DNA from 4 places in the Paenibacillus sp. P3E genome. Region 4 is predicted to be linked to each of the others. Evidence: riboswitches for the same ligand, from Rfam matches in the RefSeq annotation. Region 4 holds a riboswitch; each other region holds the start of a gene.
The links. Region 4 has a riboswitch for cyclic di-AMP ahead of A3842_RS17510 (resuscitation-promoting factor). Riboswitches for the same ligand answer to the same signal wherever they lie in the genome.

Region 1: it holds a riboswitch for cyclic di-AMP, as region 4 does, so the genes downstream of both, A3842_RS19690 (NfeD family membrane protein) here and A3842_RS17510 (resuscitation-promoting factor) in region 4, are expected to answer to the same signal.
Region 2: it holds a riboswitch for cyclic di-AMP, as region 4 does, so the genes downstream of both, A3842_RS05370 (APC family permease) here and A3842_RS17510 (resuscitation-promoting factor) in region 4, are expected to answer to the same signal.
Region 3: it holds a riboswitch for cyclic di-AMP, as region 4 does, so the genes downstream of both, A3842_RS21995 (hypothetical protein) here and A3842_RS17510 (resuscitation-promoting factor) in region 4, are expected to answer to the same signal.

Annotation. Positions count from the first base shown of each region.
Region 1 covers NZ_LVWH01000178.1:50,622-52,822, forward strand. The annotation lists gene A3842_RS33385 (InlB B-repeat-containing protein) at 1-282, shown strand, start outside; partial or broken gene A3842_RS33910 (transposase) at 463-642, opposite strand; cyclic di-AMP (ydaO/yuaA leader) riboswitch at 885-1,071, shown strand; gene A3842_RS19690 (NfeD family membrane protein) at 1,217-1,789, shown strand; gene A3842_RS19695 (flotillin family protein) at 1,812-2,201, shown strand, end outside.
Region 2 covers NZ_LVWH01000036.1:2,186-4,386, forward strand. The annotation lists gene A3842_RS05360 (DsbA family protein) at 1-427, shown strand, start outside; gene A3842_RS05365 (disulfide oxidoreductase) at 427-858, shown strand; cyclic di-AMP (ydaO/yuaA leader) riboswitch at 1,087-1,246, shown strand; gene A3842_RS05370 (APC family permease) at 1,373-2,201, shown strand, end outside.
Region 3 covers NZ_LVWH01000187.1:113,169-115,369, forward strand. The annotation lists gene ytxJ (bacillithiol system redox-active protein YtxJ) at 1-93, shown strand, start outside; gene A3842_RS21990 (glutaredoxin family protein) at 90-329, shown strand; cyclic di-AMP (ydaO/yuaA leader) riboswitch at 646-816, shown strand; gene A3842_RS21995 (hypothetical protein) at 988-1,431, shown strand; gene A3842_RS22000 (hypothetical protein) at 1,968-2,180, opposite strand.
Region 4 covers NZ_LVWH01000172.1:12,042-14,242, reverse strand. The annotation lists gene A3842_RS17510 (resuscitation-promoting factor) at 1-877, opposite strand, end outside; cyclic di-AMP (ydaO/yuaA leader) riboswitch at 1,168-1,396, opposite strand; gene A3842_RS17505 (TatD family hydrolase) at 1,595-2,201, opposite strand, start outside.

The DNA.
Region 1 (2,201 bases), on a different contig from region 4:
GATAAAACAATCACCCGCGAGGAAATGGTTGTCCTTTTGTCCCGCATCTTAAACCTTAACAACGTAACGAAGGATACCACCAAAGGCAATTTCAATGACCTGAAGGGTTCCTATGCAGCAAACGAGATCAAAGCTGAAGCACAAGCTGGTATCATAAACGGCAAAGCAGATGGGAAATTTGATGCTAAGAGCAACGCCACACGCGCAGAAGCTCTGCAGATCATCCTGAATGCGCTGAAGCTCAACCCGCAATTGAAGACGCTGTTGGATTCACTTAACTAATGCCGGTTCTCCGAAAAAAAGGGACAAGTGTAATTTGGGGCTGTTGACAAAAGGGGCAACCCAAAAGTGGATTTTCTATGGCGGAAGGCAGTTCTCTTCATTCTTAAAACCACAAAAAGTGAGCAGAGCAGCGATTCTCCTGTTATTGAAGGATCGCTGCTCTGTTTTTTGGTCATGGGTGGCTTGCTTTAGCAGATTATGAGTAAGGGAAAGCCATCCTACCTCAAGCGTCACTTTCTCCATGCCGCGAAGTAGAAATCGCCGGAAGCCCCGGTTGCAGTTGTCCAAATACACTTTCCGGTTCCGTCATTCGACGCACGGCCAAGCGTAACCTTTCTCACTCCGTAGAATTTCCCGGCTGCTGCCAACACCGTAAGCGCCTAAGGTTTATAGTGCGTGCGGCCTTGGCTTTGGACGATTGGGACAGCTTGCGAGAAATGGAGCAACAGTGAGCAAATCATCGGCCGAATAAGAGTGAAACCAAAGAATGCGCCTTCATTCGCGGAGGGGAGGCGTTTTTGGCTTCTTTTGTCATCCCGGACGTTTTACAATAAATGCCCACAGGCGTAAGATTCAAATCAACAACCGAATGTAAGTTAACTGTTCTCATATGGCTGAATTCCGTAATTGGGAACGGGGGAACCAATGGTGAATGCGGCTTTTGCACAGTCAGCTGCCGCTCACCCGGGGTGAATCCCTGCTGCGTGCTGAAAAGCCGCTGTGGCAGGGTAGGGCAATCTCGCTGCCCGAATCCGTCAGCTAACCCCGTAAGCCTCGAAGAGAGAGGATGAGCGCCATGATCGATTAACCGACCACGGAGAGCCCTGCCGCTTCTGTGGTCTTTTTGTTGTGTGTGCAGGAAGGAAAGGCAGTCTGTACAAGGAACTAGAAATCTCATAACAACGATAATTAGAGACATTAAGGGTTATTTAAAATGCTCTATTATAAATGCTTCAAAGGGGGGATTCTTATCGTTACTGTATTTATCGTGTGCTTCTGGGTTGGACTAATACTCCTCCTCAGCGGCGGATTTCATGGGCATGGCCTGGCGGGTCATCTGCATGCGGGCGGCGGCGATGCCGGTGGACCCGGCTTTGTACCCATACTCCCTCTGATGGTGTTTGTCACAGTCTGGGGCGGTACAGGTTACGTGCTTGCCCGGTTCAGCGAAATGAGGATGCTCGCAGTGGTGCTGATTTGTACCGTGCTCGCTCTGCTTCTGGGCTGTGTGATGTATGCGGTGCTGGCCCGGGTGATGACCCGGTATGACAGCAGCATGAATGAACTGGATTACGAGCAGGCAGGGCAGCTCGGGTACATCAGTATCCCTGCAGCGGATGGGGCGGTCGGGGAAATGAAATATGTACTGCACGGAACCATGCGCTCCATTGGAGTACGGGCAGAATCCGGCCAGCAGCTTGATAAAGGCGACAGGGTTATTATTTTGAAGGTGAACAAAGGAATGGCGGCAGTCACCCTCTTCGAGAGGGATATCGATCAATTATAATTCACGGGGAGTGTCAATCTAAATGGTTATTCTGTATGTAATTGCGGCAATTGTTGTTGTTATTCTGCTGGCCTTGTTCAGTATCGTGAACTCTTATAAAAAGGTTCCGCCCAATCAGGCGATGATCGTCTACGGCCTTGGCGGAAAAAGAGTGGTCCAGGGCGGCGGGACGTTCGTCATCCCCGGCTTCCAGAACAATAAGACCATCTCCATGATGCTGATGAGCTTCGACGTCATCCCGGCGCAGGCGATGTTCTCCAAGCAAGGCATCAAGCTCAACCTGGAGGCGGTGGCTCAGATTAAGATAAAAAGCGATCCTACCGCTATTCTGACTGCCAGTGAGCAGTTTATCGACCGGCCGGAAGAAGACCGCGAGACGATTATCCTGCATTCGGTGGAAGGCCATTTGCGC
Region 2 (2,201 bases), on a different contig from region 4:
GGAATATGTGAATCAGGATAAGGCTGCTATATACTTCGTAAATATGGCCTTTATCGGTCCGGATTCCGAGACAGCCTCCCTGGCAGCCCTGTCTGTATACCATCAGAACAGTGAAGCTTTTTGGACGTATTACGATGCGATTTATGCCAATCAAGGGGATGAAAAAGCAGAATGGGCTACAGAGGAATTCCTGGTGAATCTGGCTGAGAAACAAAAGCTGCCAATCGATCTGGATCTGTTGCGTAAGGATATCAAGGAGAAGACCTATGAGAGTGAGCTGCAACGTGATATCAGTCTTGCCAAGGCTTCAGGAGTTACTTCCACACCTACTGTATTTATCAATGGACACAAAGTAGATGAGCCTTTCAAAATGGAAGCCATTAAGGCACAGATTAAGTCCGCGTCCGAAGCAGTGAAGGCCGAGTGATGAAGTTCTCTATGTTCTGCAGACGCCACTGTCTCTATCTGGCCTGGTTTGTATCTGTTATTGCAGTAGCGGGAAGCTTATATCTAAGTGAAGTGCTGAAATATGAGCCTTGCAAGCTATGCTGGTTCCAGCGTATCTTCATGTATCCGCAGCTGATTCTCCTGGGAGTAGCTACATACCGGAATGACAAAAAAATTATTCCCTATGTACTTCCATTAAGTCTTATTGGGGGCAGTATTTCTATTTATCATTATGCTGAGCAGAAGATTCCCGCACTTAGCAAGGTGCTCCCGTGTACAATTGGCGTACCCTGTAATAAAGATTATCTGAATTTTTTTGGGTTCATTACGATTCCACTGCTTGCGCTGATCGCCTTTGCTCTAATCACGATTTTGCTCTGGACCGGACGTAAAGAGGACACAGTAGAGTAGCTGAAGCCACTGCAGAATTTAGAGCACAAATCATTCCTGAAATTTCAGACACAAATGAGGTTCAAAACCCTGAAAAAACACGTGATGACGGGATAATCGCAGAGAATGAAAGATCGCGTTATCTCTCATCTTGGTTTTGCGTAAATTGGATGTTTTTTCATTCTTTTTTCATTTTTTTCACCGCTTTACGGAAGACGTATTGTAGACTATCATTAGACCTTGTGAGAAGTTGAATATGCGCTGAATTTTCCGTATGGAAAAACGGGGGAACCAACATTGGCCTAAGCGCCAAAGGGGTGAATCGGGAACGGTCCGGAAGGGCTGCAACCGTAGGGCTACCACAGCCCGAATCCGCCAGCTAACCTCGTAAGCAATGGTGGGATAATGACGATGCGTAAGCATGCGGATCATTTCCGTATGCTTATTTTTGTGCCTGCATTTATGAAATCCACCAATGAAAACAGCGCACGGTATTACCGTTTCAACGTAAGCAAAGAGAGGAACTGTTATTACAATGGTAAGCAAGGTAAAACGACTATTGATCGGGCGTCCGATGAAGTCGAACGAACTAGATCATGAAAAGTTATCCAAGGTGAAAGCACTGGCTGTCCTGTCTTCTGATGCGCTATCGTCTGTAGCCTACGGAACGGAACAAATCCTGATTGTACTGGTGGCCGCAGGCTTCACAGCCATCTGGTACTCATTGCCAATCGCATTAGCCGTATTGGGCTTGCTGGCTATTTTGATTTTATCCTATCGTCAGACCATCTTTGCTTATCCGCAGGGCGGAGGCGCGTATATCGTAGCCAAGAGCAACCTCGGGGTTCCTACCGGACTCCTTGCTGGCGGATCGCTCCTGGTAGATTATATTCTGACCGTAGCGGTTAGTGCATCAGCGGGTACGGATGCGATCACATCCGCTTTTCCAAATCTTCATAATCATAGTGTGTTAATCGCCGTAACCGTTATTCTGCTCTTGACTATTGTCAATCTGCGGGGCGTTACGGAATCTGCATCTTTCATTGCAATTCCTGTGTATTTATTCGTGGTATCGATCTTCGTGTTGATCATTGCAGGGGTATTCAAATATGCTACTGGCGGAGCCCATGCTAATGTCCCTGAGATTGGGGCAGCGGTATCGAATGTAAGTTTGTTTTTACTGCTTAAGGCTTTCAGCTCCGGCTGTTCGGCTCTGACAGGGGTAGAGGCTGTATCGAACGCCATTCCAAACTTCAAGGCGCCTGCGGAGAAAAATGCAGCCAAGACTTTGATGTTGATGGGAATTATCCTGGGAAGTATGTTTACCGGAATCACACTGCTTGCCTACTGGTACGGAATTACAC
Region 3 (2,201 bases), on a different contig from region 4:
CAAATCTTCCTGCTGGAAGATGGTGAAGTCCGGTGGAACACCTCCCACTGGAAAATCACCCGCGATGCCCTCAAGGAAGCTGTGAGCCAATGAGCCAACCTGTAATCATTTATTCTACAGCCAACTGCAGTGACTGCAATCAGGTGAAACAGCTGATGAAGGAGCAGGACATTCCTTTTGAGGTACGGGATGTAATGACCAGCACGGTTTATCAGGAAGAAGTTGAGAAGCTGGGCTTCATGGGCGTTCCTGTTACAGTAGCCGGGGCACATGTCGTCAAAGGGTTCAATCTGCCCGAGCTGAAGGAGCTTATCGCAGCTACGAAATAAATATGCCGGAACGCTGGCAGGAGAATGCCGCGTACGGATTCATTGGTTCACTTGCACAAAAGGGTATCCGGGAGCTGTTTGCCCCTGAATACCCTTTTTGTCTTGCCTAAGGAATGACCCGTATTTTGAGGCAGAAATAAAAACAGGCGTGCGAATGAGATAATGGGCCGATATGCAGTAAGATATATGGTTTTATCCGTTTATTTCCTTCGAATTATCCGATTTCAACGTGAAATTGGCGCAGCAACTCCCTTTTCCTTTTTTACAAAGACCTCCCCGAAGCAGTATGATTCGTTTTGAAAGTAATTCATGAAAAATTACATGAACGCTGAATTCCCGGCACACGGGAAACGGGGGAACCACCGGGCCACTAGGCCTTATTGGGGTGAATCCTAAGGAGACTGTAGAAGTGCGGTCTCACAAGGTAGGGCGACTCTCACCGTCCGAATCCGACAGCTAACCTCGTAAGCGTATAGAGAGAGATCTTAACCCGCCAAGCTTAAGCGCCAGGTTTATTTAAGCCTGTACCGAAGCCGCAGCAGAGGTTCTCCTCTGCTGCGGCTTTTTTGCGGAAATTAGTGAGGTAACGGGGTTTCGCCGGGAGAGCGGCCGGGGCTAGGTGAAAAGTAGTATATCTAATCCGGGGAGGAATACAGGAATGGAATCGCGCATGTCGGTTTCCGCATCCGAATTTGCGGAATATGTTGAGAAGTATAGCGGAAATATCTTTACGCTCTGCAGGTTGCTGCTGGGACAGGGTTCTGAAGCGGAGGAGGCTGCCGTGAAGAGCTTCACAGAGCTGTATATACCTTATCTCCGAAAGGGCTGCGACCCGCAGAGCTTCTCTCTTCTGGCCTACCGCGAATGCATCCGGCATTGCTTCCGGATTGCACAAGGCCGTAAGGCCAGCAGTACAGCTTGTCTCTCCTGGGAGGACCAGCTTGTGCATGCGCTCCGGTATGGCTTGCGGCTCCCTTTGGCGGAGATCAGTCCGATCCTCATGAAAAGCATGCCCGAGCTTAAGGCGCAGCTCCGGCAAATGCGCGAGCTACTGGCAGCACATGAAGCTGCACAACCCAAATCCGGTTTATCTGCCGGCTAAAGTGAACAGCACTGTAGGCCAAAACGGATTTGCAGTCCTGTACAGAGAGCCTATGCTGCTGAAGCAGCGATACAGAGTATCGCTTAAGGTACCGTCCAGAATGAGAGGTATTTCTACCTCTCATTCTGCCCGCTAGCCCGGTTATGGCGCGACCAGAGGTATTTCTACCTCTCATTCCGCCCGCTAGCCTGTTTATGGCGCAACCAGAGGTATTTCTACCTCTCATTCCGCCCGCTAGCCCGTTTATGGCGCGACCAGAGGTATTTCTACCTCTCATTCCGCCGATTTCCCTGCCTACGCTCAATTCAAAGGTACTTAAGTGGGTTAAACTTCAAATCACGGCCAACCCTATGAATCACGGTAATGACACCCACTTCTTATTGCTCCCTCTGGCTTTACCATCTATTGAATCACTTCATTTCTTCCGTTTATCCCTCTCACTTTTCAATCGGAGTTATCCATAGTTTTAGACTTAAATAATTTCTTAAGCCGCAAAAAAGCCGTGGCAACCAGCCTCGGCTTCTATTCCGTTTTTATTATTTTTTGCCTTTTTTGCTATTCTTGTCTTTTGTGCCTTTGCCGCCCTTGGCGAATCTCAAGAATGCCATGCAGCACCCTAATAATCCGATACCCAGTAATAACGTCTGTAGCGCACCCAGCCAGGTTGAACCTTCTGAATCAATCAGGCTGCTGAGGATAATCAACAGGATCGAAGCCGCTACCATCAAGGGCGTTTGTCTTTTTTTCATCAACATTACCACTCCTTACTT
Region 4 (2,201 bases):
ATACATTTTTAATTACTTTTTTGTACTCGAAATCCATACCTGCCTTGCTGGCAACATTGTTGCTGTTCGCTCTGACTTTAGATGATTTAGTGGTAGTGGTTGAATTGGAAGTTGCAGTAGTAGCTACAGCAGCCTTGGGAAGTGCTTTGGTACCAATAGCAATGATCTTGTCTTTGGTAACCGCCTGTACTTCCTTGCCCACCATACGCATAGATGCCAGCTCGCCATCTTGATAGATTTTCTCAATATGCTGGACCATTACGCCGGGTTTGCCTGCTTGTGCAACTCTTACAGTTCCCTTGGTCAGGGAGGGGTCTGCGGTCTTAATTACTCGGAAAGGCAAATTCGTTGTCCGCTGTACCACTTGCTTGTTGATTCGGACAATTTTGATTTCCATGTCGGCAGAAACTGCAGTGTTGAGCGAAGGATAAATCTTATCGTAGCTTTCCAGGCTGACGCCCAGTTTGTCAATCGCCTGACCGATGGTATCCTCGGTCGTGTACAGCGTTTGGGTTGTTCCATCCGCAGTAAGCTTAAGGGCCTGCGCACGGTTGATTACGACGCGGTCGCCGTCTTTTATTTCATCACTAAGGCCAATGGATAAAGCATCATGCGGCTGAAGCGAAATTTGTTCCTTTGCCAGCACATCGCTGAGCAGCGCATCCCGCGTCTCCAGCGTTTGTACCTTTCCGTCTATTACTAAAGTTATTTCTTTAATGCTTTGACCGTGTACGTACAGCAGAATTACCAGCGCGATAACAATTGATGCCGCGCCTGCAAGCGAAAGTACGCGAGGATTCACTTGCTTCCACCGTAATGCGAAAGACCTGCTGGATGATTGCGAATCATGGGATACTTCTGGTTGGAATACGCCCATTCTCTCCATCCTCCTTACATAGCCCCGTCGTCCAAGTTGTATAGCAAAGGTGACTTTATCACTTCTGACGAAACTAGGTTTGAGATTGCACAGGATACGCCCGCATTGCTTTAGCGTTTCCTGCTCATGGATCGCCTGCTCGGCATAGCTACTCCAGACATCTGTTATATAACAGTATGCTGGGAACATCCGCATTATTCAAAAAACAAAAAAAGCCCAAAAGAGTTCACAGAGGACTCTTTCGTGGCTCTCCGGGTGTCAGAATACGCGGGAATGTTTATGCACGAGGTTTCCTCTCTTACTTGCGCTTACGGGGTTAGCTGTCGGGTTCGGGCATAAGAGAGACGCCCTATCTCAGGTCACCCGCTCACGGCGGTTGCCCTCAAATTCACCCCAAAGACCACGTGAAGAAATCAAATAAAGTCTGCGGCATTTCTATGTTGTACTCTATGTACGGACATGCGGCAGATCATTATTGGTTCCCCCGTTCTCCATACGGAGACTCAGCGAGACGATCCATGAAATTGTGACTGTCACAGTAACAACAGCTCACTTCACTGAAAAGATGATATCCTGTTTTGATGCATGTTGTAAAGCGCGATTCAACCACGTTTACGTAAAAAAATCATTAAAATATTGTAATAATCAGCCGTTTCTTTATTAAAAAAGTTTAATATATCGGCTATACTTCTTTTTTCACCTGTTTTTCTCCCGTTTTCAGACAATTCCAAATCGTTCCAGCGCGTTCGCATACGTAATTTCAGCCAATTCCTGTAAATCAATCCCTTTTATTTCCGCTGCCGCCTCGGCGACAAGCTTCACATGAGCACTCTCATTTCGCTTCCCGCGGAAGGGGTGAGGCGTCAGATATGGGGAGTCGGTTTCAATCAAAAGCCGGTCCATTGGAGTCTGAGCAAGCACCTCTTTAGGCACCCTGGCATTCTTGAAAGTCACAGGACCACCGAAGGATAAATGAAAGCCTAGATCAAGACACATTTTGGCCGTTTCCCAACTCCCAGAAAACGAGTGCATGACACCGCCAATTTCATTTGCCTTCTCCTCCCGCAAAATTCGTACCACATCCCCATGGGCATCACGATTATGAATACAGATAGGCATTTTTAGTTCCCGTGCCATACCAATCTGTTTGCGGAATACCTCATGCTGTACCTCTTTGGGTGAGGTATCCCAGTAGTAATCAAGTCCAATTTCTCCGATAGCCACCACCTTTTTATGGCTGCACAGAGAGGCGATCCAGTCCATATCCTCCTCTTTCATGTCAATGGCGTCAACGGGGTGCCAGCCAACTGCTGCATAAATATAA